DNA from 2 places in the Trueperella pecoris genome. Region 1 is predicted to be linked to the other one. Evidence: riboswitches for the same ligand, from Rfam matches in the RefSeq annotation. Region 1 holds a riboswitch; the other holds the start of a gene.
What was found. A riboswitch is a leader RNA that binds a small molecule or an ion and turns the genes downstream of it on or off. The one in region 1 is predicted to bind thiamine pyrophosphate.
Positions count from the first base shown of each region.

Region 2: linked by a shared signal. The riboswitch ahead of HLG82_RS08915 (thiamine ABC transporter substrate-binding protein) and the one ahead of HLG82_RS03045 (bifunctional hydroxymethylpyrimidine kinase/phosphomethylpyrimidine kinase) in region 1 are both predicted to bind thiamine pyrophosphate.

Region 1 covers NZ_CP053291.1:634,506-650,124, forward strand. Annotated here, with positions in the region: gene smpB (SsrA-binding protein SmpB) at 1-287, shown strand, start outside; gene HLG82_RS03005 (HAD-IIA family hydrolase) at 374-1,135, shown strand; gene HLG82_RS03010 (S66 family peptidase) at 1,194-2,321, opposite strand; gene HLG82_RS03015 (P-loop NTPase family protein) at 2,409-2,978, shown strand; RNA gene ssrA (transfer-messenger RNA) at 3,059-3,436, shown strand; gene HLG82_RS03025 (MFS transporter) at 3,868-5,052, opposite strand; gene HLG82_RS10470 (ribbon-helix-helix domain-containing protein) at 5,691-5,918, shown strand; gene HLG82_RS10475 (hypothetical protein) at 5,999-6,130, opposite strand; gene HLG82_RS10410 (excinuclease ABC subunit UvrA) at 6,203-7,681, opposite strand; gene HLG82_RS03040 (GNAT family N-acetyltransferase) at 7,785-8,312, shown strand; TPP riboswitch at 8,501-8,594, shown strand; gene HLG82_RS03045 (bifunctional hydroxymethylpyrimidine kinase/phosphomethylpyrimidine kinase) at 8,585-10,192, shown strand; gene HLG82_RS03050 (MFS transporter) at 10,189-11,607, shown strand; gene thiM (hydroxyethylthiazole kinase) at 11,604-12,347, shown strand; gene HLG82_RS03060 (thiamine phosphate synthase) at 12,344-12,988, shown strand; gene HLG82_RS03065 (TIR domain-containing protein) at 13,360-13,692, opposite strand; gene HLG82_RS03070 (hypothetical protein) at 13,949-14,107, opposite strand; gene HLG82_RS03075 (Zn-dependent hydrolase) at 14,133-15,215, shown strand; gene HLG82_RS03080 (DUF456 domain-containing protein) at 15,212-15,619, opposite strand, start outside.
Region 2 covers NZ_CP053291.1:1,935,308-1,950,926, forward strand. Annotated here, with positions in the region: gene HLG82_RS08900 (hypothetical protein) at 1-165, shown strand, start outside; gene HLG82_RS08905 (ABC transporter ATP-binding protein) at 592-1,296, opposite strand; gene HLG82_RS08910 (ABC transporter permease) at 1,306-2,991, opposite strand; gene HLG82_RS08915 (thiamine ABC transporter substrate-binding protein) at 2,952-3,962, opposite strand; TPP riboswitch at 4,052-4,157, opposite strand; gene HLG82_RS08920 (DUF4235 domain-containing protein) at 4,275-4,514, opposite strand; gene mnhG (monovalent cation/H(+) antiporter subunit G) at 4,636-4,989, opposite strand; gene HLG82_RS08930 (MrpF/PhaF family protein) at 4,989-5,528, opposite strand; gene HLG82_RS08935 (Na+/H+ antiporter subunit E) at 5,525-6,361, opposite strand; gene HLG82_RS08940 (Na+/H+ antiporter subunit D) at 6,354-7,901, opposite strand; gene HLG82_RS08945 (Na(+)/H(+) antiporter subunit C) at 7,898-8,353, opposite strand; gene HLG82_RS08950 (Na+/H+ antiporter subunit A) at 8,350-11,550, opposite strand; gene dcd (dCTP deaminase) at 11,697-12,308, opposite strand; tRNA gene HLG82_RS08960 (tRNA-Gly) at 12,604-12,677, shown strand; gene HLG82_RS08965 (AAA family ATPase) at 12,865-15,126, opposite strand.

The DNA of each region.
Region 1 (15,619 bases):
CCAATATTCCGGTGTGGTCCACCGGTGGCTGGACGAACCACGCCCCCACGCAGAAGCGCAAGCTTCTCCTACATAAGGACGAGCTACGCACGCTGGCCGTGAAGGTCAAGGAAAAGGGCACCACCGTCGTGCCACTCGAGCTCTATTTTGTCCGTGGTCGCGCCAAGATCGAAATCGGCTTGGCTCGTGGCAAGCAGGAATGGGACAAGCGCGAGACGCTTCGCCGCAAGCAAGATCAGCGTGAGGCCGAGCGCGCAGTGTCTGAGGCACGCAAGCGCGCACGTTAACCCTCGAGGGCCCGCCGCGAGTGGCACGATCGTGCATGTTGGCGGAATGTGGCACGCAGGAGCGCTATTCATGGTTTGCTTGAGGTATGAGTGCATGGCTGATTGATATGGATGGCGTCCTCGTACACGAGGGCATGGCGCTTGATGGTGCGAAGGAATTTTTGGAGCGCCTTGACGAACGCGACATCCCGCACCTGATCTTGACGAATAATTCGATTTTTACGACGCGCGACCTGTCGGCTCGCCTTGCCTCTTCCGGCCTCGAGGTGCCTGCAGAGCGTATCTGGACGTCGGCGCTTGCGACGGCGAAGTTCTTAGCTGATCAGAGCGAAGATCGGCGGGCATTTGTGATCGGCGAGGCCGGATTGACGACGGCCTTGTACGAGGAGGGCTTCGTGATGACGTCGTCGGATCCGGAGTTCGTGGTGCTGGGTGAGACTCGCACATATTCGTTTGAGATGCTGACCACGGGTATTCGGCTTATCCAAGGAGGCGCGCGGTTTATTGCGACTAATCCTGATGCGACCGGCCCCTCTGCCGACGGCGACATCCCGGCCACGGGCGCTGTCGCGGCCATGATTGAGAAGGCGACTGGCCGCCGGCCGTTCTTTGTGGGCAAGCCCAACCCGGTCATGTTGCGTAACGGGTTGAACAAGATCGGGGCCCATTCGGAGGATACCTCGATCGTGGGCGACCGCATGGACACCGACATTCAGGCGGGTGTGGAGACCGGTCTGCAGACGCATTTGGTGCTCACCGGTTCGACGAAGCGCGAGGACATCGTGAAGTTCCCCTATCGCCCTGACCACGTGCACGAGTCGATCGCGGACGTGATCGACTTTATTTAACGACGCCGTCTGGCCCGTTCTACTGAAGCCTAGCGGGCGCTCGGTGTGAGGTGGCGCCCTATGCTAGGTGAGTGTCCTTTGCGAGGTGAGTGTTGGGCGCGGGTCGGGTTTGTGGCGTCGTGGGTGTGTATCGCTCGGCGTGCGGGAAGTGCGCGGTTACTGTCTCGGCTACCGGATCGAGTGTCACTTCGCCGCCATAGGGAAGGATGAGCTGCGGGCGCGTGTGGCCGAAGGGCAGGTTGAGACAAACCGGTAGGTCACGGCGGTAGAGGGAGAGGTTTGCCAGTAGATATTCGGTGTAGGAGTCGTGTCGGGATCGAAGCGCCTCTGCAGGTGCGGGCGCGTCGCGGTCGTCCACGACCGGCCGTGCAAAAATGAGACCTGCCGCCGCGTCGAGGTAGCCACGTTCTCCGAAGGCTCGGATCCACCTGCCCACGGTGTCGGCGGGAGGAATGAGCTCCGAGGTTTCAAGGATGAGGATCGCCCCTTCGAGGTCGGCCGCGGGCGGCAGGCGGTCGGCGATCGCTAGCTGATCGAGCACCTCGAGGCAGCCGCCCCACGTGTGCCCAGTGACGGCGTCGTCACTGCCAAGAAATTCCACCGGGAGCGCGGGCCCGCGCGGTGAGTCTTCCGTGAGTGCCTCGGGCATGGACCAGTCGAAGCCGAAATCTTGAGAGTCGGTGGTGGTGGGCATGAGGGTATCTCCCCAGCCGAAAAGTGCCGCGCGGAGCGTGACGAGGTGTTCGGCGTCGACGAGCGGACCGGGGCCAAAATGTACCTGTGTGGCGCCGCCGTGGTAGGCGGACACGCCGTTGATCCACAGCCAGTTGAGGATGTTGGTGTTGTCCGAATAGCCGAAGAACGGCTTAGGATCGGCCTGGGGGAGAGCGGGGTCGAGGAGCCTGGTCAGGCGGATTTGGTCATCGCCGCCGACGCTCGTGAGGATTGCCCGGATGCTCGGATCAGCGAAGGCTGCGTTGACGTCGGCTGCGCGCTCTTCTAGGCTGGCGTTCATTTTTCGGGTGGTCGGGTATTCGATCACCTCGACGTCGAGGAGCCGCTCGAGGCGCTCAACAGCCTGCGCATGAATCTCCGGGAAATACGCCGGAGCTGCCCAGGCGGGGGACAGCAGCGCGACCTTGTCGCCGGGATTGATCGTCTTCGGAGCCAGCATCTTTTTACCCATGCTGTGATAGTACCCTTCATGGTAGTGAAAACACGGATGGCGCTGGGAACGGACTGCGCTTTCACTGTGCGGAGGGGGAAAGAAATAATGCCGCGGGCTACCTTCGACGACGTCGTCCGCGCGCGCCGCGTCCTCTTCTACGGTGTTACGGGCTCCGGGAAATCCACGGCAGCAAGTCGATTTGGGCGGGCGAGCGGTCTTCCGGTTGTCCTGGTGGACGACGCCGTCGGGTGGCTTCCAGCCGATGTGGCGCCGTGGACTAACAGGGACGATGAGTCCATGCGGGCCATCGCTACTGAGCTGGCGGCGACCGAGGAGTGGGTATTTGATTCGGCCTACCAACAATTCCGCGATGTTGTGTTCGAACGCGCACAGGTCATGATCGCGCTCGATTATCCACGTTGGTTGTCTCTCTGGCGGCTTGTGCGCCGCACATGGCGGCGTGCGGTCGATGGTCTTGAGGTCTGCAACGGTAATCGTGAAAACTGGAAGCAGGTGTTGAGCCGGGACTCGATCCTTCGATGGCACTTTCACTCCTTTGCTTCCAAGCGTGCCAGGATGCGCGAGATGGAAGTGGCATCCACCGGGCTTGCCGTGTTACGCCTGACCCATCCGCGCCAGCTTGAAGAACTTATCGGCGTTTTCTCGCGGCTGTGACGACGGGAATAGACGCGGGCGGCGTCGTCGTTATAAGGTATATCCAAGCCTTCGGGCCTTGTTGTTTAACAACTCAATACGGGGATGATCGGTTTCGACGGCGATGACTGCCGAAGGGAAGCGGGTAGAGGATGCAGAGTCATCTCTTAAACGACTCTCTGCAAACAATAACTGCCAACAAGCAGAAGTCTGACTTCGCCCTCGCTGCCTAAGCGCGAGCGCATTTAAAGAAGTCCGTCAGCCTCACGGTGCTTTCACGTGAGAGTTCTGGCGTCGTTTTTGAAAGCCACTGGATCGGCACTGAGTTACCGGGTGACGATCAACTTTAGGTAACTATGTTCGTCAGCAACTTGTCTGCGTGAGTGCTGGAGCTGAAAACAACGCAAAGCAGACTGCACCCGGAGAAGTCTTGGGTTTTGCATCGTCGGACGGGAGTTCAATTCTCCCCATCTCCACCATTTGCACTCGACTTTTGATACAAAGATTTGAGTACGATCTGAACCCCTTGGGTTCCGCGTTTTGCCTGGTATTTCGCGGGATTCGAGGGGTTCAGTGTTTCTCGGGTGGGGGTGGTCATCGGGCTGGTGGCGGCTTCCTAGGGACAGATACTGGCGGGAATACCGGCGCGCGAGGCTCAAACTGGGAAACCGTCAAAAGGTATAGGCATCCGTCAAAAAGTATGGGCAATCGTCAAAAGGTTCAGGGCTGCCGTCAAAAAGTATCGGGGTTTGCGTCAAAATGTTTAGGAGCGGACCTCGAAAAGATTCATATCTCAGAAGGTGCACCTTCAATCGCACATCTGCGAGTGGTTGTCTGGCACGATTCGAGGCTGCCCCTCCTGGAGGGCACGCTGAACAACTCTTACGCGCAGGTACCGTCAGAAAGTCTTCTAGTTCCCATAATTCGCCTTGTTCGTGCACTTTGTCGAAAATGCGAGAAATGCTACCCCAAATGTAAAGATTGCAGTGGCGAAGATGGTGGTCGCGGGTAGAATGCCGAATGTGCCCCACAAATACCCATATGCAGCATTGGCGACGATTGATGTGAGAATGGTCACCGTTGATAGTGTTGAAAACATGCTATTGCGGTTTTCGTCTGTGAAATGCATTTGTTGGAGTGCTCCGAAACCTACGGTAGCTATTCCGAAGCCGAACTCGGCTACTATGAAGCCCATTATTCTACCTGAGTGCAATAATGTCGCGCCAAACAATCCGAATGCAACAAGGAAGACTCCGAGAGTGAAAACTGTTCTGTGCGACATTCGTTCGAACAAGACTCTTGTAATCTGGGATCCGGCTAGCGCACCGAGACTAAGCGCCAGAAGGATTAGGCCATTCATCTGAACATTGCCTTCGGAGGATAAAATCGGCTGCCAAGCTATGACGATGCCGACAGAACTGAATCCTACGAGGATGCTCCCAAATATAAGTGGCAATGTTTGCTTATCTAGAATCCAAAGGAAGGAATTCCTCAAAGTAGTTGTTATTCGTGAGCGTGATCTGGAATGGGTTTCCTCGAACATGCCAAAACAGACTACTGAGAGGAAGATGAGGCCGATGCCCGCAGCCAATATTATGGTAGTGGGATCCCAAACGCTGCCAAGACTCCAGACTAAAATGGCAGCAATTGCTGACATTAGCCATTTCGCATTTTGAGTTAGCCGTGAAAGTTGCTCAAAAAGCTTTTGGCGGTCAGACTCTCCTGCCGAGGACACGAGTAATGGTGCGAAAGTTCCGGATTGCAACGCCATGCCTGAGGTCCAAAAAGCTAAGGACAGTCCGATTGAAATTATCATTGTTGAGTACGCAAGCAATAATAAACTCGCTCCCCAGATTACTAGTCCTGCTACAAGAAATTTACGATGGCCGAATCTATCGGCAAGTGCTCCGCTTGGTGCTTCTATCAGAAGTGAAAGTGCAGAGCTTATTCCAAATAAACTTCCGATTTGGATTGGCGATAGTCCTTTATTGAGAAGAACCACGATGTAGACTGAGCCAAATAAAAAATCGAAGAGCGTCAACAAGCCGTAAGCTATCGTAATTCTTCTCAAGACCGATTTTTCGTTGAATTGCAATAGTGTCACTTTCCCCGATTCCGCTTATTGCAAGCGTCTTGAGGATACCTTACACGCATGTGTGTGAGATTACACATGGTTGGTACGCATTAGCAGTATCTGCTCAAACCTCTGACGGCTAGGAATATAGGGTGCTGTAAGCCGCTCGGCCAGGAGAGCGTTAGGAAAACCGTGCATGTAGAGTGTGCTGCTAGGAAGTTTGGGTTTTCCCTGCAGAAGAAATCTAGCAACCTGGCGTTTCGACCATCTGTATAGAGGGATTTTTATGTCAGTAATAGATCTTGAAGATCTTACCCTGGTTAATAAGCGCTCCTGGCTCGAATTATTTTGAGCAAAACGTAGATAGAAGGGCGCTTGCCTCCACCTGCTCAGAGTTTTCACTCACCTGACGCGGTTTTGCCCCCGTTGCCTTATTGATGAGCCCTGTATTGAAAGTCATGTGGTAGGTTCCAGGGGTCAATGCACTACTTTTTGGAGTGTGTTGAATGGTTGGTAGATCGCCGATTCGGCCTTATTCGCAGTCGTTTCGTGATCATGCGGTGGCCTTGGTTGCTTCTGGGCGTTCGTGTGCAAGTGTTGCTCGTGAGTTGAAGGTTAATTGTCACTCGGTTCAGGTCTGGGCTCGTGGGGCGGGTTTAGTGTTGGTCCGTGGGCAGGGTGGGCCGGCGCAGGCTCGTGAGGCTGAAGATGGTTACGACGCCGCACTGCTGAAGAAGCGCGGACGCGGGCGTCCTGGTCGTGGTGCGCAGCCGAGCCAGGTTGTGGCGGTTCGCTTCACGCCTGAAGAGATTGCTGAGTTGGATCGGCGGGCGCAGTCGCGGGAGATGTCGCGCTCGGAGCTGATTCGAGAAGCGGCCTTGTTGTGAGTGTGAAGCTCCATGCTTCCGCACGCAAGCATCAGGCCAATCAGGGTCTGACAGACGACGGGATTATTCTCGCTGCCGGGTTACCACTGTGGGTAGAGCCTCTCGATGAGGAGAATCCACAGCGCGAACTCAGGCTCGGCTTTGATGATGCTGGCAGGTTGTTGGAGACCGTTGTTCTCATCTTTGATAGCGGCAATGAACTGATGATCCATGCCGTGAAGGCTAGGCCGCAATACATCGCACTTTTGCCATAACGTCCAGTTTTCACGCGATTCCTTGTCCCCTCATTTCGTTAGTCGAATGTGAGAAGAGAATAGCGCCTTTTGGAGCCAGCTCCCGGTTAGAGAGGATGGGCAGTCAGCTAGTCCTCGCGGCGTTCCCGCGAAGACTACTGTCCCGCCTTGGGCACCCGCTCCGGGGCCGATATCGATGTTGTCGTCGGCCTGGGCGATGGCCTCTAGGTTATGGTCTATGGCGATGACGGTCACGCCCTTTGTGGTGAGGTGGCGCAGGAAGCGCATCATCTGCTCCACATCTTTGGGGTGCAATCCGGTAGTGATTTCGTCTAGGACCAACACATTTTTCTGATCCCACTGGTGTTCTTTGAAGAAGCGGACGAGTTTGATCCGCTGGAGCTCACCGCCTGAAAGCGTGTCGAGTGTTCGTCCCAAGGTGAGGTACCCCAGGCCGGCTCGCTGAAGCAAGAATATGACAATGAGCACCTCATCCTGGTCGGCATATAGCTCACCGACCCGATCCAAGCCACTGTCGAGGACGTCCGCGATCGTGAGGCCACGCGAACCGTATGGCAGCAGGACCGCCATAGTGGTTTCGTTGAATCTCCTGCCGCCGCACCGCTCGCATCGTGTCTGCACGTCATCCATGAAGGCCATGTCTATGCGCGTTGTGCCCCGCCCCTTACACAATGAGCAGGCGCCTTTCCCGTTCGCGCTGAACCAGCTGGCACTCAGACCAGAGATTCTGGAAAAGGCCCCGCGTATCGGGGTGTCGAGTCCCAAGACGGTCAATAGCGAGGAACGGCTGGATGCAGCCAGCGGCATTTGATCGATGACAGCGACTTCGGGGTGCTGCTTTGCCAAGACGGAGGCAAGTGAGCTCTTGCCCGAACCGGCGACGCCGGATATGACAGTGAGCGCGCCGACCGGAAAGCTCACGGAAACGTCTTTGAGGTTGTTGTAGGAGGCGGAGTTGCCGATTAGGACGGCGGTGACGAGCATCTTGCGACGTTCCAGGTCTTCGAGGTCGAGGTCGTGGATCTCGGCGAGGCTGAGGATGTAAAAGACGGACGCTTCGAGATAGGTGACGAGATCAATCATTGCGGCTGAGGTTTGGACGACTCCGTTGGGAATGACGGCCGTAGTTCCCGCGCCGGCGCCGGATGCGGTCACTGCACCTAGATACCACTTGTTGATATAGGAGATGAGGTCTTGGGGAGTCTTGTCTGGGTGGACGCGGCGTAGCCGGGCAATGTTCTCCTTGGCCCGTGGTTGCTGGATGATGAGGGCTTTTTCGAAACTTGTGCAGATGAGGGCGCGCGGATCTACCTTGGTCAGACTCTGCGTGATAGAGATTCTATATGGCACGCCGCGTATCATGCGCAGACAATGCTGCCACTTAGACCGTAGCTCGGTGGGCCAGCCCTCGACCGCGATCCGCGTCCCGTCCTTGATCGCGGCGGTGGTGTTGCCGTCTGGGGTGATGTGCTGGCAGAGGACGTGGTAGGTGGTGGGGCGAACTCGCAAGCCATGTCGAGTCCGGTGAGGGTGTGTATAGCTCAAGCGGCGACGCCGTAGTCAGCTTGGCCTTAGCCGCTCGACTCCGTTCACCAGTGGTAAGATTCGGCGCATGCACGTATCCACGCTTCGCACTGCTACGGCCGATGACACGTCTGCGATGGTTGATTTCGAGGAGATTTGTTGGCGTTGGGCGTATCGCGAGATACTGCCGCAAAATTTCCTCGACTGCCTCTTTGCTCCCGCGTCGAAAGTCGCAATCGCTGGCTACTGGAGAAACATCATCAACAGTGGCGATCCGTTCTGGCTAGCTGAAAACACCACATCGTCAGACTCTCGTGCTTCACGGATCGTCGGGATTGGACTTGCTAACGCTTCACGTGATGACGAGGCTCCCGCTCCCAGTGAACTTTCAGTTCTTTACGTGCATCCCGAGCATCAGCGCCAGGGCATCGGTACGGCACTGCTAGATGCGTGCCTCGGCGATGAATCCGCCTACGTCTGGGTGATCAAGAATAACCTAATCGGCGAAGCCTTTTACCATTCGCATGGCTTTGAACAAGACGGCGTTCAGCGGCTTTTCGACGATGCCACGCCCGGTTGCCATGAAGTGCGAATGGTACGGGCTAGGCCGGAATAGCAAGGGAATCATCTTGCGAACGGGGAAGCATGCCGAATCCATTTGCACCATGCACAAGCTCAAAGCGAGTGGAACAAACTGTGGCCCGCATCCTCGCCGAAGCAATAGAGGCGGACTTACCCTACCGAATCGTAGGGGTAGCTGATCGTCGTCGGTAGTTCCCTGTTCTTCGCGTGTGTTACGATTCGGGCACGGACACGGGGTGCGCCGCAAGGCGCTGAGATTACACCCGTGGAACCTGATCTAGATCGTACTAGCGAAGGGATGTCCTCATGGCACCACTGCATCCTGCTCCCATTCACCCAATCCTCGCCGCACGGCCTGCGCGTGTGCTTTCGATCGCCGGCTCAGATCCGAGTGGCGGAGCCGGAATCCAGGCGGACCTCAAATCCATTACAGCGGCCGGTGGCTACGGGATGGCCGTTATCACGGCCTTGACCGCGCAAAACACTCAGGGTGTGAGTGACGTCCACACGCCCGATCCGGCGTTTCTCACGGCACAGTTGCGAGCTGTCAGCTCCGACGTCGTCATCGATTCCGTTAAAACCGGCATGCTCGCTACGGCTGAGATCATCGCGGCGGTTTCCGATTGGTGCGAGGAAAACTCGCCGAAGGTGCTGGTTGTGGATCCGGTGATGGTGGCAACCTCTGGCGATCGTCTCCTCGATCCCGACGCCGAGGCAGAGATGCGCGCCTTCGCGCGCCGTGCCACCGTCGTCACGCCGAATATTGGTGAGCTTGCGGTGCTCGTGGGCCAGGAGCCAGCCCGCACCGCCGACGTCGCGCTGGCGCAGGCCCGGCGCTGGGCAAGCGAAACGGGAGTCGCCGTGATCGTCAAAACCGGACACCTGACTAACTCGCCTGTCGCAACGAACTACGCCGTGCTCCCAGACGGAACTACCCACGCTGCGCCCGCAGCTCGACTTGCAACGACGAACACCCACGGAACGGGATGCTCGCTCTCCTCGGCGCTCGCCACACGCCTCGGCTCGGGCGATCCGCTCCCGGTCGCCCTGACGTGGGCCACCGATTGGCTCAACGAGGCGATCAACCATGGCGCAGCACTCGAAGTGGGCCAGGGCAACGGCCCTGTGGACCACTCGTACCGTGCACGTCGCCTCGCATCTGCCGCGAACACGCGCCCGTGGTTTGCCCAGCTGCCTTCCGAACTCAACGCTCCCGAGGACTTGCCGCAAACAGCGAACGCGCCGGCGCCGACGGCGTCGCAGGCGGCCGGCCCGTGGACTCGCGCGCTGTGGAACGCGGGCTGGCAGACGTGGGACGCGATCGCGCGCTGCGGCTTCGTGCGTGGCCTCACCGCCGGCTCATTGCCTGAGGAACAGTTCCGTTTCTACCTCGGGCAAGATGCTCTGTACCTTGCGGATTACTCGCGTGCCCTCGCAGCGCTTGGCTCGCGGGCGCTGAACGCCGATGACGGCGTGTTCTGGGCACAATCCGCGATCGGCGCGATCGTGGGGGAGCGTGAGCTCCACACCACCTGGCTTGGTGGCGTGTTCCCGGGTGAGGAAGGCCCTGTGACTAGCCACTACACATCCTTTTTGCTCGCTAGCGTTCTCGGTGAGCAGTACGCGGTGGGCGTTGCGGCTGTGCTGCCCTGCTTCTGGCTATATGCAGAGACCGGCGCGCTCGTTCCCGACGTCGGCGAGGACCATCCATATGCTGCCTGGCTGCGCACCTACGGCGCTCCCGAGTTCGCGGAGGAAGCCGAGCACGCGATCGCGCTGGTGGAACGCGCGATGGAGGCCGCTTCGCCGGCCGACCGCTCCCGAGCGGCTCGTGCGTTCCTTTTCGCATGCCGCCACGAGCTCGAGTTTTTCGAACAGAGCACTCGCCTTGCGTCGGAATCGAGCCAACAGTGAGCGCCGCAGTTTCGCCTGAATTTTGCAACCAGGAGGGCGTTACCGGCGCCACCGGCGTCTGGCTTCCACCCGAGGGCAGGGCTGCCCTACGAGCGGGCGTGATCGGCAACTGGATCGACAACGTTCACGTGTTTCTGCCGCTCACCGCGCTCGCCCCGGCGATTGTGGTGCTCGGCGGGCCTGGAGCGGCCCAAGCGGGCGCGCTGGTGGTGGTTGCGATGTTGCTTGGGCGCCCACTCGGAGGGGTGATCTTCGGGCGGATCGCGGATCGGCTCGGTCGTACGGCTACCACCAGGATTGCGATCGCAGGGACGGCCGCGTGCGCCGCTGGGATTGCGCTCATGCCCACTCACCTCGCGATCGGCGCTGCCGCGCTCGCCGGGGTGTTGGTGCTGCGTTTTGTTGGTGGCGTGTTCGTGGCAGGTGAGTACTCGGCCGCGATTCCGTTGGCGATGGAGTGGACACCGCCGCGCCGACGCGGGTTGATGTCGGGGGTAATTCTGGCGATGGCCCCGCTTGCACAGGCCACGATTGCCTTCGCGACGGCGGCCAGCCTGGCTCTCCTCGGGCGCGAGGCATACGTTGCGTGGGGATGGCGTGCCCTGTTCGGTGTGGGCGTGATGTTCTCACTGGGCATGTTTGCCTACTACTCGCGGCACGTGGTCGACGCTCCCGTGTTCCACCGGCAACGTGCGGCGGGCGAGGCCGCACCTGCCGGCATTCGGGAAGTACTGTTTGGGAGTCATGCCGGCGCATTCTGGCAGGTCTTCACGTTGATGAGCGGACTGTGGGTTCTGACGGCGGTGACGGTGTTGATACTTCCGGGTCGGCTGTCGGCAGACGCAGGGTTCACCGCCACCCAGGCGCCGTTCATTATGGGCGTCGCTTCACTCGCCCAAGCGGTGTTCATGGCAGGTTCCGGGCACGCCTCGTCGCTGGTGGGCCGGCGACGGCTCTTCGTGGCGTGGATGGCAGTTGCGGCGATCGCCGGACCGGCGCTCTGGTTCGCGATCACGAGTGCCACTAGTGTGGCGGGTGCCGCCGCGCTAGCGGCCTGTCTGCAGGTGGTCACAGTCTCGGCCTACGGGCCGGTCTCTGCCTACCTTTCGGAGCGTTTCCCAACTCAGGTGCGTTCCTCCGGTTACGGCATGGGCTATTCGCTCTCGCTGATTGCGCCCGCGCTGTTCCCATTCTATCTGCCGGCTCTGGAGCGTGCACTCGGCCGTGACGGCGCGCCAGTTGCGTTGCTACTGTGTGGTGCGGGTTTGGTCACGTTGGGGGCGGCGCTCGGGCCGCGGCTATCGCCTACCGACGTCGACCACGACATCGACGTCGTTGCCGGCGGCCTGTCCGACGTCGTCCCGGCAGGGAACAGAACTGGGGAAGATACTTGCGTGCGGGAGGCGGCTACGTGAACGGCGTGATCACGGCGGTGCGCGAGCGTGCGCCGTTGGTGCATTGCCTGACGGCGACGGTGTCGATGGGGATCGTGGCCGACGGTCTTCTCGCCGCCGGCGCGCGGCCCATGATGACCGAAACTGAAGCCGAGGCGCCAGTGATCGTGTCAGCCGCCGACGTTCTCTCGATCAATCTCGGTACGCTCTCCACCGACGGCGCTGCGGGCATCCCAGCCACTGTAGCATCCGCCCGCACGCTCGGGATTCCGTGGGTTTTGGATCCGACGGCGGTGGGCCTGGCCCCCGTGCGCACGCCTTTGGCGCTCCAACTTGCGCACATGCAACCGGCAGTGATCAGTGCAAACGCGTCGGAAGTGCTGGTGCTCGCCGGCGCTGGCGGTGGCGGTCGAGGAGCTGACGCGACGGCGTCGAGCCTGGACGTTCTCCCACACGCCCGCGAGCTGGCACAGCGTACGGGCGCCGTGGTGGCTGTGTCGGGGAAAGTGGACGTCATCACCGACGGGGAGCACGTGCACGAAGTGAGGGGAGGGTCGGCAATCATGCCGCGTGTGACAGGCACTGGTTGCCTGCTCGGCGCACTCACCGCGGCGTGCGTCGCGGTTGCCGCGCCGTGGGAGGCTGCGCTCGCGGCGTCCACGTGGATGAAGCGTGCCGGCGAAGTTGCGCATGAGCGGGCCGCTGGTCCAGGAAGTTTTCGGATTCATCTGCTCGATGCATTGGACGAGGTCAAACAATGAAAAATGTGGATTGGCGTTGCTACCTGGTGACTTCTGGGACCGGCCCGGAAACGGTGACGACGACGGCCGCGGCGGCGCAAGCTGGCGCTGGGGTTGTGCAGGTCCGAGCTAAAAGTGCCGGCGCACGAGACCTCCTCGAGTTGACGGTTGCGGTGGCGCGAGCGGTGGCCGCTGTTGCGCCGCACACTCGTGTGGTGGTGGATGACCGTGCTGACGTCGCTTTCGCGGCGATGCGTGCCGGGGAACCGGTGCACGGGGTACACCTAGGCTGGGATGATCTGCCTGCCGCCGACGCGCGTGCAATGCTTGGTCCGGACGCGTTAATCGGGCTGACCACTGGAACACTGGAACTGGTGCAGGCTGCGGATCGGCTGGCGGACGTGGTCGACTACGTGGGCTGCGGGCCGTTTCGGCGTACGCCCACGAAGGACTCTGGGCGCGAGCCGCTCGGCTTTGACGGCTATCCTGCACTGGTAGCGGCGACGCGGCTGCCGATGGTGGCGATCGGTGATGTGCAGGTGGCCGACGTTCCTGGCCTCGCGGCGACGGGCGTGGACGGAGTCGCAATCGTGCGGGCTATCATGAACGCACCCGACCCGGCACAGGTGGTCAAAGACGTCCTCGCGGGATTCGCAGGCTGACCGGTTGCTGCGGCGATTTACCGGTCATCACGTGTGGAGCTGCTCCCGCACAACGTCAGCCACATCAGGGTGGATCCTGGTCAGTGGCGGCAATACCTAAAGGCTGGCAGCCGAGGAGTGCACCTGCCAGCGAGGCTATACGCGGCACGATAGCTTCTAATATCGCATCATCATTGAGATTGTGTTTTATGTACATCTCTATTTTGGCAATTTGCAGCAGTGCCCTATCGGCCAAGCTGGTTGTGAGTCAGTATAAGGACACTTTTTGGGATGCTTAACGCCCAGAAGCGACGCCGATCGGGTTTGGGAACCACAAAATGCGGCATTCCGCTCCGGCTGCTTGACGTAAATCAGCCACGCTGGGCTACATTTCAACGGTCGCTGCCAGCCTGGCGGGGTTCGAGGTAGGTGATGGATTTCCCATGCGCTTTGGCGTATTCGATTTCCGAGCGCGTGCTTGAACCGATGTAACCGCCTACGTTGATGACGAAGATGCCATCGGCCATGTCAATTTTGCGCTTGTGCATGTCGTCAAGCATCTCTTTGGTTGTTTCGGTCCATACTTCGGCGTCGCCACTATGCCCGAAAAGGCCCACACTGATGACGATGTTCCCGTCGAGAGTTAGCCGTTTTTGAGCCGCGATAAATTCTTCTTTGAAACGAGTAGATCCGCAGAGCGTGACCACTGGATATGTGCCTTGCATGTGGAGCCTCTCTGGTGATGAATGGTGGGCTGGTGGGACACGGATTGGTAGACGTCACCAGGTTAGCAGCGTGTGAAGATTAGCTGCTTGCGGCCTTGGTGGCCTAGATGGCAAATCTGCGCACGACCGGTCATGGCTATCTGTCTACATTTTCAGTCCCCTTTGCGGCCTCCACCTGCGTATTGTGGACAGTTCTTCCGACGACGTCGTCCGGTTGCTAGGCTCGAATCATACGGGAATCCGGTGGCCGTTGATCCTACCTGATCAGTTCGACGATGAAGTGAGCATGATGAGCGAATTCGATCCGCTGGCGTATCTGACCCGCATCATGGAGACGTTCTATCCGATTGGGGCGGATGAGGTCACGGGCGGCGTCAATCGCCTCGGATACGGCCTGGTTGAAGACGAGATGCATGAGGCCGCCACCAAGATCGCCACTGATGACGGGTTCGTGGTGGAAACAGACTCAGTCGGCAATCTGTATTTCTCTCGCTACCCCCAGGGGGGACTACTACCTTGTTGCTTCACATCTCGACTCCGTGTCCGACGGCGGTCGCTATGACGGCATCCTCGGCGTCGCCGCAGCGATGACCTTGCTCAAGATGATCAAGGAAGAAAGCCTGGATATCCCGCTCAAGGTGGGAGCATTCCGATGCGAGGAGTCGACGAACTTCCTCAAAGCGTGTCTGGGCAGCGCCCTTGTGACGGGGAAGTTCGACCCGGAGGACTTCGTCCGCCTCGTGTCGCGCGACGGCAAGACGCTCCAACAGGTTTTTGCTGATCGTGGCCACAGCACGGATCTTCGCGTGATTGACGGCGTCAAGGGCTACCTTGAGCTCCACATCGAGCAGGGCCGCGTGCTCGAAAGTGAGAAGTTGCCGATCGGCGTCGTGACGTCGATTGCCGGCAATCTTCGCTTGGAAGTTCGTATCACGGGTATGGCTGAACATTCGGGTGCGACCCCGATGAACATTCGCCAGGACGCCCTGTGCGCTGCCGCCGAGATCGTTTTGGCGGTCGAGGAAATCGCCACGAGCGACCCGGACCATACCTCCGTGGGGACGGTCGGATCCTTGAACGTTCACCCGAACTCGCTCAACGTGGTTCCCGGCGCGGTGAGCCTCACAGTCGATCTGCGCGACGGTAATAACGACCGCATCGAACTCATGAGTGCGCAAGTACAGTCGCGCATCCGGAAGATTTGCGACCGCAGGGGAGTCGACGTCGACCTGCGCGTTGTCTCTCACGCTCCGGCCGTGACTTTGGACGACGGCGTTGTGCGAGGGCTTTCCGAAGCGGCTCATGTGCGCGGGATCGAGCATAAGCTAATGCCGAGCGGTGCTGGCCACGACGCCATGAATTTTGCCGATCTTTGCCCGACGGGGATGCTTTTTGTGCCGTGTGAAAACGGCGTCAGCCACAGTCCGCTTGAAAAGGCCGACAACGCCGACGCCGTTCGTGGCGCACACATCATGCTCGAGTACCTCAAGAGACTGGAAGGGCAGACGACTACTGTCGTTTAGACCGACCATATTCCCCATGCCCACACAGGCAAGCCAATGGCCACTGAAAGAACTTCAATGGCGATGCTCAATCCGACGCCTTTGAGCGCCGTCAGCGTGTTCTGCCACGCGGTCTCGTGGCTGTGGCGCGCCTCGGCCAGGTATACGCCGAGGGGGAATCCGAGAAAGAGGCCGAAGAACGGTACGGCAAAGAAACCGGCGACGCCGGCGACTGCGCCTATCAGCAGGGTTCTGGTCGAAATCCCCTCGCGCTTAAGGTAGGCAGATGGGAAGGCAAACTTTGCGAGGGTGCCGATCGCGAGGACGGCCACGACGGCGACCACCCAGACCCACGCCGTAGGCTTGCCGATGACGGCCGCCCACAATACCGTCCCCAAGGCGAGTATCGCGGGCCCCGGGATGAT
Region 2 (15,619 bases), 980 kb from region 1:
TCCAACTCCCTTGGCACGCAGGCTAGCATAGAGATCCTCTCCGACAACGAGCCCCAAATCGTTGATCTTGAACAGAATGGAGAGGAGTTTACTTTCAAGCTCACGATACCTTTAGATTCTATCCATGAAAATGCTGCGAGCAATAGCTCACGTCTTGCAGAATGAGTGCGAAGAGTTGCCCAGGGGAGTTCATTTGTTAAATCCAGCGCGAAAGGTATTGAAATTACATGCTCAGGAGCCTTTGATTTCCCTCACCCCTCATCAACTACAAGACAAAGAACAATCAATGCGCACCTAACGGCAGCATGTACTGGAACGGGGGGATTCCCATACTTAGTGAAAGTAACATCAACCGCAAGGATGATAGATAGCTCAGGAAGACGCGGGATACCGGTGACAAAATCAGGCTTTGGCTCAGCAAGGACCTACGGAGACCTCGCATGCGTGTACTCCCCGAGGACCAAGCTGTTGGGAACGTAACGCTAGCATATCCAAACGGGAAATATAGGAACATTTCCCTAGCGAGCCGAGCATTAGAATTTAAACTCGTCGGCAATAGGTGTGTCCGGGCATGATACACGGCGAACTATTTTAAGCCAGCAGGCGGTTAACCGTCTCGGAAGCAGGGTTGGCCAGCAACTGTTCGGCGGTGCCGAGCTGGATGAGCCGGCCGTCGTGCATGACGCCGATGAGGTCGGCAACGTTCAACGCCTCCTCCCGATCGTGCGTGACGTAGATGGCCGTGGCGTCGACGGCCTTAAGAATAGTGCGCAGCTGGGCTGAGAGCCGGGTGCGCAGGATGCGGTCGAGAGCGGAGAGCGGCTCATCGAGAAGGACCAGCTCCGGGCGCGGGGCAAGGGTACGCGCTAGGGCGACACGCTGGGCTTGCCCACCGGAAAGGGTGACGATCGGCCGGTTCTCATAGCCTGGCAAGCCCACAAGCTCGAGCAGTTCGGCCACGCGCGCGCTCCGCTCAGGCTTCGGCAGTTTGCGCACTTCGAGGCCGTAGGCGATATTGCGCGCCACCGATCTGTGTGGAAAGAGTTGCCCGCTTTGGAAAACCATCCCGATATTGCGTTCGTGAACGGGCACGCTACTGACGTCGCGTCCGTTGAGAATCACACGGCCCGACGCCGTCTCCAGACCCGCGACCGTCCGCAACAGCGAAGACTTGCCCGAACCGGACTCGCCCAAGAGCGCCACGATCGTTCCCGTGGGCACGTCCAGGCTCACATGGTCCACCGCATGGACGGGCGGCTCGGCGTAGCTGAGGTCGATATTCTCCAGCGTCAGCATGATTTCTCCTTAAAATGCGCCCCGAGCGCCACGCGGGCGGAGCACATCAGTGACGAACATGAGCGTGCCAGTCAGGCCCGCGAGGATCACCGAGCCGGCGAGTGCCATCCCATAATTATCCACGCCCGGCCGGCCAAGAAGCTTGGAAATCAGCACGGGAAGAGTCTGGTAATCGGGGCTGGCCAGGAATGAGGTCGCACCAAACTCACCCAGGGAAATCGCAAAAGCAAAACCGAACGCAACCCCCAGACCGCGGGCCATGATCGGAAGGTCGATCGTCGCCATGACCCGCGCCGGGCTCGCACCGAGCGTCGCAGCAGCCTCACGCATCCTCGGGTCAATCGCACGCAAAATCGGCACAAGCGAGCGCACCACCAGCGGCAACGCCACCACGGCTTGGGCCAGCGGGACGATCACGCCCACCGGCAGCGACTGCACCCGGCCCCACGTAACCAAAAAACCGAAGCCCACCGTCACCGCACTGATTCCCAGCGGCAACAGCACGACTCCGTCAAGAACCCGTTGGCCCGCGCGCGCGAGAGGCATGCGCGGGCGGCGCGACAAAGCCAAGGCGAGAATCACGCCAACAGCCAGGGCAACCACGGCGGCATCCAAGGCGATGCGGGCCGAATGATCGAGCGCATCAAGGACCGAGGTGCCCCCAGAAAAGCCCGCCCCCGGCCGACCTAGCGCGAGGTAATTGTGGAACGTCCACTCACCGCCCGAACGCAGCGACCCCACCACCAAGGCCACCATCGGAGCCGCAAGAAAAAGCAAAGAACCGGCGGTGATCACCAACGCCGGGATCGCCTCGCGCGTCACGCGCTGCGGGCGGTGAACCGACACCGACAGCGCCCGCTCCGTCCGCGACGAAAGCGCCGTCGACACCACGAGGGCAAAAACAACAATGACGAGCTGAAGGATCGACAACACGGCGGCATGATCCAAGTTCAGGTACGACGTCGTTTGCACATAAATCTCAGACTCAAGCGTGCCATAACCCGGACGCCCCAAGGTCTGCACAATGCCGAAACTCGTGGCACAAAACAAGAAAACAAGGCCGCCACCAGCCGCAATAGAAGGGCCCAGCTGTGGCAACGTCACCGTGAAGAAGGCGCGCGCCGGACTCGCTCCCAGCGTCCGGGCCGCCGCCGTCAAATCCGCGATCCCCGCCCACATCGAGCCAACGGTTCGCACAATCACCGCATAATTGAAGAAGACCATGGCCAGGACGACCGCCGTCGTCGACTGATCAAAGCCCAAGAAACCCAACGGACCCGACGGGTCAAACAAGGCGCGGAAAGCCACACCCACCACCACGGTCGGCAACGCAAACGGGGCAGTCGCAAACGCCCGCATGAACCTGCGCCCCGGCAGACGCAGGCGATACAAAACATAGGCCCCCGGGATACCAAGGACGAGCGAACCCATCGTCGCCACCACCGCCATCCCCAGCGTCTGGCCCACAATCCGCCACGTCCGGCCGCTACCCAACACCTCCCAGGCCACCGGCGCGCTCGACATGCCCAAGCCCAGCATCCTGCCCACCGGCCAAAGAAAAAAGAGCGCAAGGAAGACCAGCGGCACAGTCAACGCCAATGCCCACCCGGCCACAGTCGGAACAATCTTCCTTGCGCTCATCGAAACCGGCGTCGTTAACGATTCTCGAACAGACCCGACCAGGTCTTCTGCCACGCCTCGCGGTTCTTAGCCACCTTCGCCGGATCCGGAACGATCGAATCGGCCGGGCGCGTCGCGTACTTGGCCCACTCCGCAGGCAACTCCACATCAGCAACCGGGTACATATACATCTTCTCCGGAATATCCTTCTGGACTGTCTCCGACAGCATGAAATCAATGAACTTCCGGGCGCCGTCCTCATTCTTCGCACCCTTAACCACGCCGGCATACTCGGCCTGCGCGACGCACGTACCCGGCACGTTCACAAAAGCGCCCTTCCCGTAGGCTGGCGAAGACGCATAAGACAACACGAGCGGATAGGCACCCTTGCCGTCGGCAGCCGAGAAATCAGTGTAGAAAGCGTCCGACCACGAGTCGACCACCTTCGTGCCATTCTTGAACATATCCGTCCAGTACTGCTGCCAGCCATCACCTAGCTGCTCGATTGATCCCACCAGGAACGCTAGACCCGGGCTGGACACCACCGGGTTGGTCACAACCAAGAGATCCTTGTACTCGGGCTTGGTCAAATCCTTGAACGACGTCGGCAGCTCAAGGTTGTGCTCCTTGAAGTAGGCCGGATCCGCGTTGAGGCACACATCGCCGGCGTCGATCGCCGTCAGCGCACCAATGCGCATCTTCGCACCCGGATCCTTCTCCGGCGTGTAATCCGCGATCACACCTTCATCAAGCGCACGCTGAGCCGAGAAGTTGTCGATGCCGAACACGGCGTCAACAGTCGGATTGTCCTTGTTTAAAATGAGCTGATTGAGCACCATACCCGCGTCGCCCGGAGCCGTGGTTGCCAGCTTCATGCCCGTTTCTTTCTCAAACTTGGCTTTAGCCTCGTCCGAGATCGAAAAAGAATCGTGGGTGAGAACCGTGATCGTGTCACCCGTGGTGAGTTTGGCTTGGTCTACCGCCGAGCACCCGGTCAGCGTGGCAGATAATGTAAGAACGGAGATCAGGCTGAGGGCCTTCTTCATGTTTCCTCCCATATCTTCGGGAGAGCCCGGGCATCATCCGCTGGAAATTCCGCCAGCCTCCACGGCCACCGTCACTTCCAGGGCACACGCCCAGGGAGAGCTCGACTTCCTTCGCCGGTGCTAACCGGAGCAGGTTCGAGGGTCTGCAGCACCTTGCCGCACTCTCAGCGCACACGCGCTCCCCTGTCGTGCTTTAAGAGTAGCAGTTGACTTGCGAACATTCGATGCGGGGAAAACGGGCCGATCTTCGCCCAGGCGAATCCAGGCGAAGACCGGCCCACACGCATCCAATGTCGCGAGGCTAGCCCTCGGCTAGGCTCCGTACCATTCCGCCGCCTTGCGCTTGAGAGCCGTGCTCACAACGGCGGTCACCACGGCGGTGACGGCGGTGAACACAACAAGGTCACGCATTGGCATCTGCATCATCTCGTCTTCGTCAACCGGGCGTTGCTTGCCAAGGCCCTTTTCCCACACCTGGTTTACCACCACATTCGACGCAACCCCGGCCGCGCCCGCGATACCCATCGTGATGAGCTTCCAACCAATGTTCATAATTCCTCCCAAGGATGTTTCTGTCCCATTATCCCAGCGGCCAGCGCGCCTGTCATGACGAAATCACTGCTAGCTTCAGGCAATTGCGAAGGTGCGTGTGGGACGTTGCCGGCCGGGCCCGTTACGCGCGGTCGTCTCCGGACTTCATGTCCTCACCCAGCTCGTCAATGAGCAGCGCCGACTTGTCGATTCGACCCGTCCGATACCCCGCCCGCGACAGCATGTGGGCCGAGATTGGGGAGGTAATGAGCTGAAAACCGATGACGAGCATCATCGTCCAAGTCATCGTCGCGCTTTGGACCATGAGGCACACGCCGAGCATGAGCATGATCAGCGACAGCACCTGCGGCTTGGTGGCCACGTGCTGGCGAGCGAGCAGGTCCGGGTAACGGTAGGCGCCGATAGCGGCGATGAAGGTAAAGATCGATCCGCCCGCGATGAGCGCAACCCCGAGGTAGTCGGCAAGCTGTTCCATTACGGCTCCATCCTTTCTACCGCCGTCGCGCCACCGTGCTTTGGCCCGACCTCAGTGACGTCCTCCGTGTCCACGTCCGTACCGGAGAAATCCACAGCATCCGGATCGTACAAATCACCTGGATCGGAGCTTCTCCCGCCGTTTGTCGGCTCTCCTGGGCCGCCAGCCGGGCTCTCTACTCGGCGCACCCGCCAAACCCTGTGAGATTTCCGCCCAAATCGCCAAGTGTGTTCACCAAAAACCACATTCTCACGACTTTTGGCGGCCGACCCACCCATCCCGCCCTGCAGCGGGGTAATGAAGCGTGCGAGCGTGGCAGATCCGACGAATCCGATGAGGGAAAGCGCAATGAACAAGGCGAGCAGATCCTCGCGGCGCGTGATCGCCGCGAGAACCGCCACTCCTCCGATCAGTATCGAGGTCAGGAAGTCCACGGAGACCATCCGATCCAGCGAGGTCGGCCCCTTGACCAGCCGCACCGTGACCAATAGCGCCGAGACTACCAAGAGGGCGATACATGCACCGAGAACATAGATCACTGTTCCACCTCCGCCTGAAGTGCGTTTCCGGCGATGCGGCGGGTGCGCGCCTGGCGTTCGTCCCGCTTGGCATGCTGCGCCTGAACAACCGCGGCCGATTGAGCGGTGCCGAATTCGCGCGGCGCTCCCGTCGCGGGCGCGTAGGGCACGGGCAGGCGCCCGGCCCGCCTCGAGGAACTAGGCACGTAGCCTGCGTCCACCAGCTCGTCGTGCGAGGCAAACGCGCGCAACACCCGTTCTTCCAGCTCGAGGACGGTGCGGTGGATGCCCTCGATCCCGCCGGCCAGATGCGTGTCGAAGACGTGGACGTAGAGCGTGCCCGTCACGCGATGCGCCTCCACCACCACCGAGCCCGGCACGAGCGCCGTCATTCCCGAGATCATCGCCAGATACACGTCTGAGTGCGATCGCAGGTGGACGCGGATGATTGCGGCTTGGGGCTGGCGGCCGGAGAGGATGAATCGTGCCATTTGGAAGGAGGAGTGGACGATGTCGAACAGGAAATGTGTCATCAGGTGGATGACGGCGATCGGGCGCGACCGCCCGTCGAAGGGCACGTATGGGAATGGCGCGACGGTGGTGACGAAGAGCGCGACGATGATTCCTGAGAGGAACGTGCCGGTGGAGGGGTCTGCCCAGAGGAGGACCCACACGAGCATGAGCCAGGCAAGCATTCCCACCGAAGCGTGGGGGAAGCGCCCGGGGCGGCGCGCCGCCCGGCGGATGGCGCGCGCGGATTTGGTGTTGACGACGCCGTCGGTGGACCTACCCGCGCCCCTGGCTGTCATACCTGCGGGACCCGTGGCGGCGGATCGGCTGCGCGTTTCACTCATGGGTGCCTCCCTCGCCGGAGTCCTTGGAGTCGCCGGTGCCGCGCCCGTCCTCGGGTAGGACGGCCACGATGTAGGGCGAGCGCGCTTTGAGTTCGGCGGCGGCGTCAAGGGTGAACTTGTTGATCGGGCCAGCCCAGAACGAGATGACGAGGGAGAAGATGACGAGCGCGCCCGCGGCCCCGCTCATACCCCACGGGATGGGTTTGGTGGGCAGCGGCTCGGGCGCGGTCTGCCAAAACGCCATGTTCCATGCGCGCGCCACCGCGTAGAGGGTGAGCAGGGAGCATATGATTCCGGTGGCGATCAAGGCCCAGTCGATCCAGGCGGATCGTGACACCGAGGCCTGTATGAGGCCGACCTTCCCGAAGAAGCCTGACCCCGGCGGGATGCCCGCTAGGTTCAATGCCGGCACGATGTAAAGGGCCGCAAGCATGGGTGCAAATTTTGCAAGCGATCCCAGGCGCACCAACGACGTCGTGCCGCCGCGGCGCTCGATGAGCCCTACGACGAGGAAGAGTGCCGTCTGCACGGTGATGTGGTGGACGGCGTAGTAGATGGTGGCCCCGAGCCCAATGGTGGACGATAGGGAGATTCCCCAGATCATGTAGCCGATGTGCGAAACGAGGGTGAAGGACAACAGTCGCTTGATGTCCTGCTGGGCGACCGCACCGAGGATGCCCATGAGCATGGTTGCGATAGCGATCATGGCGATGACGAGCGTGAGCCGGTTGTAGGGGAAGAGCAGGGTCTGGGTGCGGATGATGGCGTAAACCCCAACCTTGGTCAGCAGGCCCGCGAAGACGGCGGTGACGGGCGCGGGGGCTGTGGGGTAGGAGTCGGGCAGCCAGGCTGAGAGCGGGAAGACCGCGGCTTTGATGCCGAAGCCGACGAGGAGCATAACTTGGATGGTGAGCCGCACACCGGGGTCGATCTCGGGTAGGCGCAGCGCCAGTTGGGCGAGGCTGACGGTGCCCGTGGCCGCGTACGCCATCGCGATGCCCACGAGGAAGACCACCGACGACACGAGTGAGACGACCACGTAGACGGTTCCCGAACGGATCCGGTCTCGCGTCCCACCCAGCGTGATGAGCACGAACGACGCCGTCAACAGCAGTTCGAAGCCGACGTAAATGTTGAACAGGTCCCCGCTGAGGAACGCGTGGGAAACTCCCGCCGAGAGGAGGAGGAAGGCGGGGTGGTAGACGGCGATGGGTGCGGCGTCGTCGCCGTCGGCCACGCCTTGGGCGAGGGAGTAGAGCAGGACGATGAGCGTAACGGTGACGGAGGTGAAGAGCATGATGGCGCTGAGGCGGTCCGCGACCATGGAAATGCCGATGGGCGCGGCCCAGCTGGCGACGTCGAGGACGACGGGGCCTGCCATGGACATGTAGAGGAGCGCGACGGCGACCACCCACACGGCGCCGAGGATACTCGCTGAGAGGATGCCTTGGAGGCGGCGAACCGAGGCGAAGGCGAGCGAGAGCCCGGCGCCAAAGATCGGCAGAACAACCGGGAGAGCAACAAGGAAGTCCCAATTCATCGGCTTACCTCCTCGTCTTCAATTTCGTCATGAACCTCAGCAGCGTGGTCTTCAATGGCAGCTGGCTTGTCGGCGCGAGCATCGAGCTTAGCTTCCTCGGAGCGCGCCGCAATACGCCGGTCTTCGAGGTCATCTTGGACTTCGTCATTGCCGTTGAGCTGCCAGGAACGGTAGGCCATCGCGAGGAGGAAGCCGGTCACCGCCAGTGACAGCACAATTGCGGTGAGCATCATTGCCTGGACCAGTGGATCGGCCATGTCCTCTGGGCGCGCCTGGCCGACCATGGGCGGTTCGCCGGAGGGCCCTCCTGCGATCAGCATCAAGATATTAACGCCGTTGGTTACCGCGACCAACCCTAAGACGATCCTCGACAGTGAGCGTTCAAGAACCAGATAAACTCCCACGGCCACGAGCGCGCCCGCAAGTATTGCCAATGCAAGGGATGATGTCACTTGTCGGCCTCCTCGGTGATCCCAATAAGCGTGCTGGTAGTGGCCGGGTCAGTGGCGACAGTGGTTAGGCCGGTCTTGGGGTCGACCTCGCCCGGGCGAGACGGGCTCGCCTGAGGCTCCTGGCGGGTGCCCGGCTCCGCGCCGGTGTGCAGCGTCGGAGGGGCGGAGACGACGTCGTCAAAATCGCGGGCCTGTTCGGCGTCGGTCATCTCGCGGCGGGAATCGGCCGACGGGCGGATTTCGACTTCCTCGTCCTCGACGCCCTCGAGCTCCCCGTGGCGGTCGATTTCGGCGCCCAGCGAGCGAAGTATGTCCAACACCAGTCCAACGACAACGAGGTAGACGCCGATGTCGAAGAAGATCGCGGTCGCGATCTTGACCTCACCGAAGCCCCACATCACGAACTCGATCTTGGCTGATTGGAGGATTGTTCCTCCAAGAGCGACGGGAATGAGGGCAGCCAGACCCGCAATGGATAGGCCTGTCCCCATGAGGTGACCCGGATGTAGCGGAACGGCGGCACCCAACTCGTAGCGTCCACCCGCCACATAACGTAAAACGAGGGCGATACCCGCAAGAAGGCCACCCGCGAAGCCGCCGCCCGGCGCGTTGTGGCCGGCAAAGAGGAAGAAAAGGGAAACCGCGAGGATGGTGTGAAAGATCAGCCTCGTGCCAACTTCAACGATGACGGAGCGGCGCCAAAATGGGAGTTGGTCGCTGCCCTCCAACCAACGTCGGTTGCGCCCGGGCGCGGTTACTGAGGATTCGATGGCTCGCGCGCGCACGCGCCGCCAGGTGGGTCCGCCAAGGTCGCGAGTGGGGCGGACGATTTGGCCGGCCACGCTCGTCGCGGGCGTGCGCAGGTTGCGGAACCGGTCGATGCGCCCGCCGCGGTCACGGATGAAGAGAAGGGATGAGATGCCGATCGCGCAGGCCACAACCACGGAGATTTCGCCGAACGTGTCCCAGGCGCGAATATCTACGAGCGTGACGTTGACGATGTTCTTGCCGTACCCGTACACGTAGGCCTCGTCGTGGAAGTCGATCGCGATGGGGGCGTGTACGCGCGCCCCCGCGGCGACGACGCCAAGCAGCGCCGTCATCGCGCCGAAGCCGGCCGCCACCGCGAGGCGCCACCAGCGAGAGCCGCGCAGCGGCCGATGGGAGAAGTATTGCGGCAGGCGGCGGAGCACGAGGACGAAGACGACGAGCGTCATCGTATCCACTAATGCTTGGGTCAAGGCCAGATCCGGGGCGCCGTAGAGTTCGTAGATGAGGGCCACTCCGTAGCCCGAAATCCCCATCAGGAGGACGGCCTTGAGGCGTTGGCGAGCCCCCGCAGCCAACAGTGCCGTGAGGATGGTCAGCACGGCGACGACGGCCTGAGCCACGGAGTCGTAGGGCCGCACGGGCAGGCGCGGCGTCCAGTCGCCGAGGGCAACAGCTGCAAGGACCGCAAGCGCCGTGAAGGTGAAGATCGTCGACAGGTAGGCGGGCAGTGAGCCGCGTTGCGTGAGGGCGGTTGCCCGGCCAGAGAGCGAATCGAGGCCGATGATTATGCGATGATAGGCGGTTTCGGCGGCGACGGGGAACTCCCGGGAGGTAAGCGGCTCCACCCGTGCGCGGCCCACAAATAGCCCAAAGCCGAGGGTCAAGATCACCAGGGTCACGACGAACGGGAACCCCAGTCCCGGCCAGGCGACAAGGTGACCGAGCTCGCCCTGAATCTGGCGGGCGTGAGGCGCGAAGACGGCGTCGAGAAGGTGGGCACCCAACCCGAAGACGAGGCTGCCGCTAGCAAGGACCAACACCGGGCCCGTCATGATCCACGAGCGGCGGCTGACCTCCGTCTCTTCGATGCCAGGCTTGGCGGCGAAGGCGCCCCACCAGAAACGAAGCGTGTAGGCGACCGTCAGCACGGATCCGGCCGCGATGGCCACCCACGTCGCGGTCGCTAAGAGGTCGCCGCCAATGAGTGCGTGCAGGGCCGCTTCCTTCGCCACGAAGCCCGCGAAGCCCGGCAGTCCCGCCATGGACATGCCCGCGACCGCCGCGGCCGCAGCCGTCACCGGAATCTTGCGCCCGACCCCGGACAGCTGGCGGAGGTCGCGCGTGCCGGTGGCCCAATCGACCTGACCGACGGCCAGGAAGAGGGTCGATTTGAACATGGCGTGCGCGACGAGCATGCCAAGGCCCGCCAGCAACATCGCCGGCGTGCCATAGCCAACCATCAGCATGATCAACCCGAGCTGAGAAACTGTGCCGAAGGCGAGAACCAGCTTGAGGTCGTACTGCTTGAGCGCCCGGTAACCGCCAATCAGCATCGTCCCCACGCCGCCAGCCACGATCATGTAACGCCACACCGGCTGGTCTGAAAAGCCCGGCGCCAGACGCGCCACCAGGTAGACGCCGGCCTTGACCATCGCCGCAGCGTGGAGGTAGGCCGACGTCGGCGTGGGGGCCGCCATCGCCGCCGGCAGCCAGAAGTGGAACGGCACGATCGCCGACTTCGCCATGGCACCCACCAGAACCAAAGCCACGGCGGTGGAGACCACCACGGAAGGGGTCGATTCCGCCGCAATCGCCGCCACCCCCAGCTGGCCCGCCTGCGCCGAGGCCACCAGTTCGGAGATCGTGAACGAACCGCCGGGGATCACACCTAGCACCATGATGCCGACAAGCATGGCCAAGCCGCCCGCCGTCGTGACGATGAAAGCCTGCATGGCCGCGCGCCGCGAGGAGCGCTTGTCGTAATTGAAGCCGATCAGGAGGAAGGAAAAGACCGACGTCAGCTCCCAAAACAGGTACAGAGCTAAGGTGTTGTCCGTGGTCACGAGCCCGGCCATCGCGCCGGCGAATGCCATGAAGATTCCCGCGAACCGCCCCATCCCCTGCGCCGACGCCGAAAAATAGCGCGCGCAATAGAAGAGCACGGCCGTTCCCACGCCCGTCACGATCAGCGACATCACCCACGCCAGGTGATCAATCCGGAACGTCAGCACCAGGTTCAGTTGGGGAACCCAGGCGAGCCTGCCAACCGGGAAATCTCCGCCCATCACAGCCGGGCCGAGGGTGAGAAGATAGCCGAACGAAAGCGCCGGGAGAAGCGAAAGATACATGTAGCCGCGCCGGCCCAGCCTCATCACCATGGGCGCCACGATGGCACCAATGACAAAAGCGGCCAGCACAATCAGCATATTTCTCCCCAGGCCCGTCGAGTGCGTCTACCTATTTATCTTAGGGAAAAGACTTACCCATGTGTGGAGTCAGCGCACGACCTCACAACTCCGGCTCGGAAGGTTCAGTTCCCTGCCCGCAAGGTCATACCCCTTGTACGGGAACGTCATGCTCCTTGTCCGGAAACGTCCAGCCCACGGGCCGACACGTCAATCCGATGGAAGTTGAGGTCCGAGCGCGACGCCGTCGGCCCACGTTGGCCCTGATAGCGCGAGCCTTGGGCGCCCTGACCGTAAGGGTGCTGTGCAGGGGAGGAGAGCTGGAAGAAGCAAAATTGACCAACCTTCATGCCCGGCAAGAGCATGATCGGCATCGTGGCCGTGTTCGACAGCTCGAGGGTCACGTGCCCAGAAAAGCCCGGGTCGATGAAGCCCGCCGTCGAATGGGTGAGCAAGCCCAGGCGTCCCAGGCTGGACTTGCCCTCGAGCCGCGCCGCGACGTCGTCGCCGAGCGTAATCTGCTCATACGTTGAGCCCAACACGAACTCGCCCGGATGGAGGACGAGGCTACCGTCGGCGGGGACCTCGACCAGGCGGGTGAGCTCGGGTTGCGGGCTCGAGGGGTCGATCATCGGGTACTTGTGGTTGTCGAAGAGGCGAAAGAAGCGGTCGAGGTGAATGTCCACCGAGGAGGGCTGCACCATCTCGGGATCCCACGGATCGAGGGTGATCCTGCCGTCGGCCACGTATGCGCGAATGTCACGATCAGAGAGAAGCATGAGGCAATTCTTTCACGCTCACGCGTGAGCGCGCCCGCCTGTCCGGGCAGGCGGGGCATTTGTCCGCTCCGGCGTAGCACTTCTCCGCTGGTGGCTCCCCCGCTGGTGGCTCCCCCGCGGCTCCCCCGCGTCGCACTTCTCTGTCCGTGGCGTACCTCTCCACCAACGTCGCACCTTAAAGACCTGTCTAAGGTGCGTCAGTAGCGGAGAAGTGCGACGTTAATGGTGATGTGCGATGTTAAGCGTTGCCCGATTGGCGCCCGCGCCGTCAGGAACGTAAGATGGGATCACCCTTGCGGGCGTAGTTCATCGGTAGAATGGCAGCTTCCCAAGCTGCAGAGGCGGGTTCGATTCCCGTCGCCCGCTCCACTATGACCTCGAATTTGATAAGGCCGGGGTTACGTTTGGCGAGTATGCCCTTGGGGGCCTAAAATTCGGCGGGCGTCGGCGAGTTCGCATTTGCCCTAGTCAGAGCGTTGTCGAGTTGAGCAACAGCTAGCTATGGGTATGAAAATGCCGCCCTCATGTGAGGCGGGCTCGGCGATGTAGAACAGACCTATGGGGCTACGTTGACTGCGAGATCGATGTGCGACGATATATCCGATTCAAGCTTCTTTGCCAGCTCCTTGCCCTTGAATTTGGCCAGTAGCGCGCGAAAATGCTCGCAGTCAACGGTTTGAAGAAAGTAAAGTGTTTGAATCACGGCAAGCTCAACTTCATTCCTCGAGAGAACACCGCCAGATCTATTTAAATCGGTATGGGACAAGTTGTTAACGATTTTCGACAAGGCGGGCGACATCGAAATTTTACCCTGGGCGATAATAGTATCGATGCGAGAGCCCAATTTATCGCTGTTAGGCGCACGGAACTCAGTGAACCCCTCGAGCACCTTGCGACAGAAGTTCCCGGTTCCCAGCTCTGGTGGATTGCCGCTTTGCAAATCCTCAAAAGCTCGTAGCACCATATAAAACGAAAGCCAGTAGTCGTTGGTCAATCGCACAGCGTCGTTATCCCATCGCCGGCAACGTGTGGATTGCTCCACGCAGCTAAAAGTGTCCTTGTAAACCTCGTAAAATACTGCTCTCGGAACCTCGCCATTTTTCTTGGGAACAGCCTTGTCAGCAAGGCGAGATTGTAGGATTTTTAGATAAGTATGACTGTGTGTGAAATACACCAGCGAGGCAGGCTTGGGATTCTGGAAGTGGCCGGAGATGAATCTATCCACTGCAAGAAGTCTTGCCTCGTCTAGCTCGGATCCCAAATCATCAAAGATCACCACGCTATTTTTCAGTGACTGTTTGCGGTCCTCCGCCAAAAACTCAGCACAGAAGTAGAGCAATGAAACCAACTTTTTCTCGCCTTCGGACATCGCTAAGGCTTTCTCACCCTGGCGGGTAATTCGATACCCCTCACCAGTGTCTCCTTCAGAGACACGCAAATTTCCGTCACCCAAGATCATACACAAGGCTTTATCAAGGAATTCAGCAGTCGCAGCAGTAGTTGAAACTTGTTTCTTAAGTTTGTCAAGGCTTTTCTTGGCAGCTCTTTCCCCTTCCTGCGCCGTTTGTTTGGCTTTGGCGGCATCGTCATGCGCCTTCTTGGCTTCGCTCCATCCTGCCCCATCTACGGCGCAGCAGTGCTTCTTCAGAAGCACAATGGCAGATTCCTTGTTGGCAGAGTGCTTGGCTATCTCTGCACTGACGCTGTCATGTGAGACTTGAAGATCGTTGTACTTTGCTTGAAGTGCAGAGAATCGCACATCTGGCTTGTCTCCTTGAATCAAGCCGTATGGATCTCTCACGCGCTCGCCAAGAATGTTCGCAGAGTCCTCAAGCTGCGTTAAAACAGCCTGCACTTCAAGCAGTACCTCCGCCTTCTGCGAAGATAATTCTGAACTGTAAATTGAAGTATCGAGATTAGTCCCTTTTAGAACCACTTCGAAAGCCTTTAGTGCTGATATGGCGCTCTTGCATTCTCCTAGTTCGCTTTTGACTAGTGCGGGAGCCTCTCCCTCGACCTGTCGGATTGCATTTTCAAGGCTTACTAGTCTCTGCGCCGAAACTAAACCCCCGCAAAACTGGCATGAGTCCCCAACCTTATGCCTATTCACGCCTTCACGAACCCAATCGTTTATAGCCATGGCCACCGTCTGAGCAGTTGACGATTTTTCGGCGGTCTTCTGCCAGAGCTCATCGGAAAAGACCCAGCCATCTGGGAGATTCGGTAAATCAGGAAGGAAACCAGGATCATCCGAGTTTGCTATACGTATGTTTTCCTGAACCTCATTTTGGGCCAGTGGCGAGGCTTCGCCCCTCTCCAGCAATGCACGTATTTCGCGGCGCTGAAACTGCCGCCCTCCTAAATTTGCACACTTTTCCTTAAGGTCCTCCCGGACGCCTTTCGCAACCTTTTCAACGATCCCCTCTAGGCTCTTGCTTTTGTCATCTTCTTTTTCCTGCTTTGCCGCAACATCTTTTCTAGCTGATTCCCACTCTTCTTGCGCTATCCGCATCTTCTTTTCAAGGTCACCAGCGTCATCACTTAGGACTACGGTAGTGACACCTTGGGCTGCCCCACCTTCAATGAAGTCGCCAACCTTGTCTCTTCGCCATTGGTCGTCAAACGCATAGAGAAGAATAGGTTCACCATTGTCTTTCCGATTATCATCGAAAGTGGTTGCCCGACTCAGCACCTCACATACTGTTGTCTTTCCAGCTCCGTTAATTCCAAAGAAAACTGAATCCGTCAACAGCTGTATTCCAACTAACGAATCCTTTGCAACATTCCGCAAAGATTCATTGCTCTTGACCTGAATCATGTCGCATCCCCTTAAACGGCTCTAGCAGACCTTAAGTTGCCGAGTTCCTAGGCTTGTAGGCGTCAAGCGACTACCAACTTGGATGTCGCAAGGTTCTTCGGAGGAAGAGTCGCAACACTGTGCGGCTTCTGATCACAGTGTACTGGAAACGCATTTGATAGAACCACAAATCCTTGGTCTCGCACACGGAAAGTACCACTAAATCATGCTTGTCACGTCTTGCGGACATCCAGTTGGTCGGGTTCGTCGGTTTGTCGGCAGTTCTGTCACTGCATATTTTCGTCTGATGTCTTCGACCTGCCATCGGGCACCCCTCACCTTGAACTCGCCAACGCAAGCGCCGAACCAGACCCCCTCCCGCCGTGCAGCGCACAGCAACGGAGGCTGGAACCGCTCCGGACCGGCCCGCATGACTACACCAAAAGAAGGGGCGCAACAGCACTCGAACCAGCAAAACCCCTGCTCAACAGCCGATTCGCGGCAATCTCGTTCC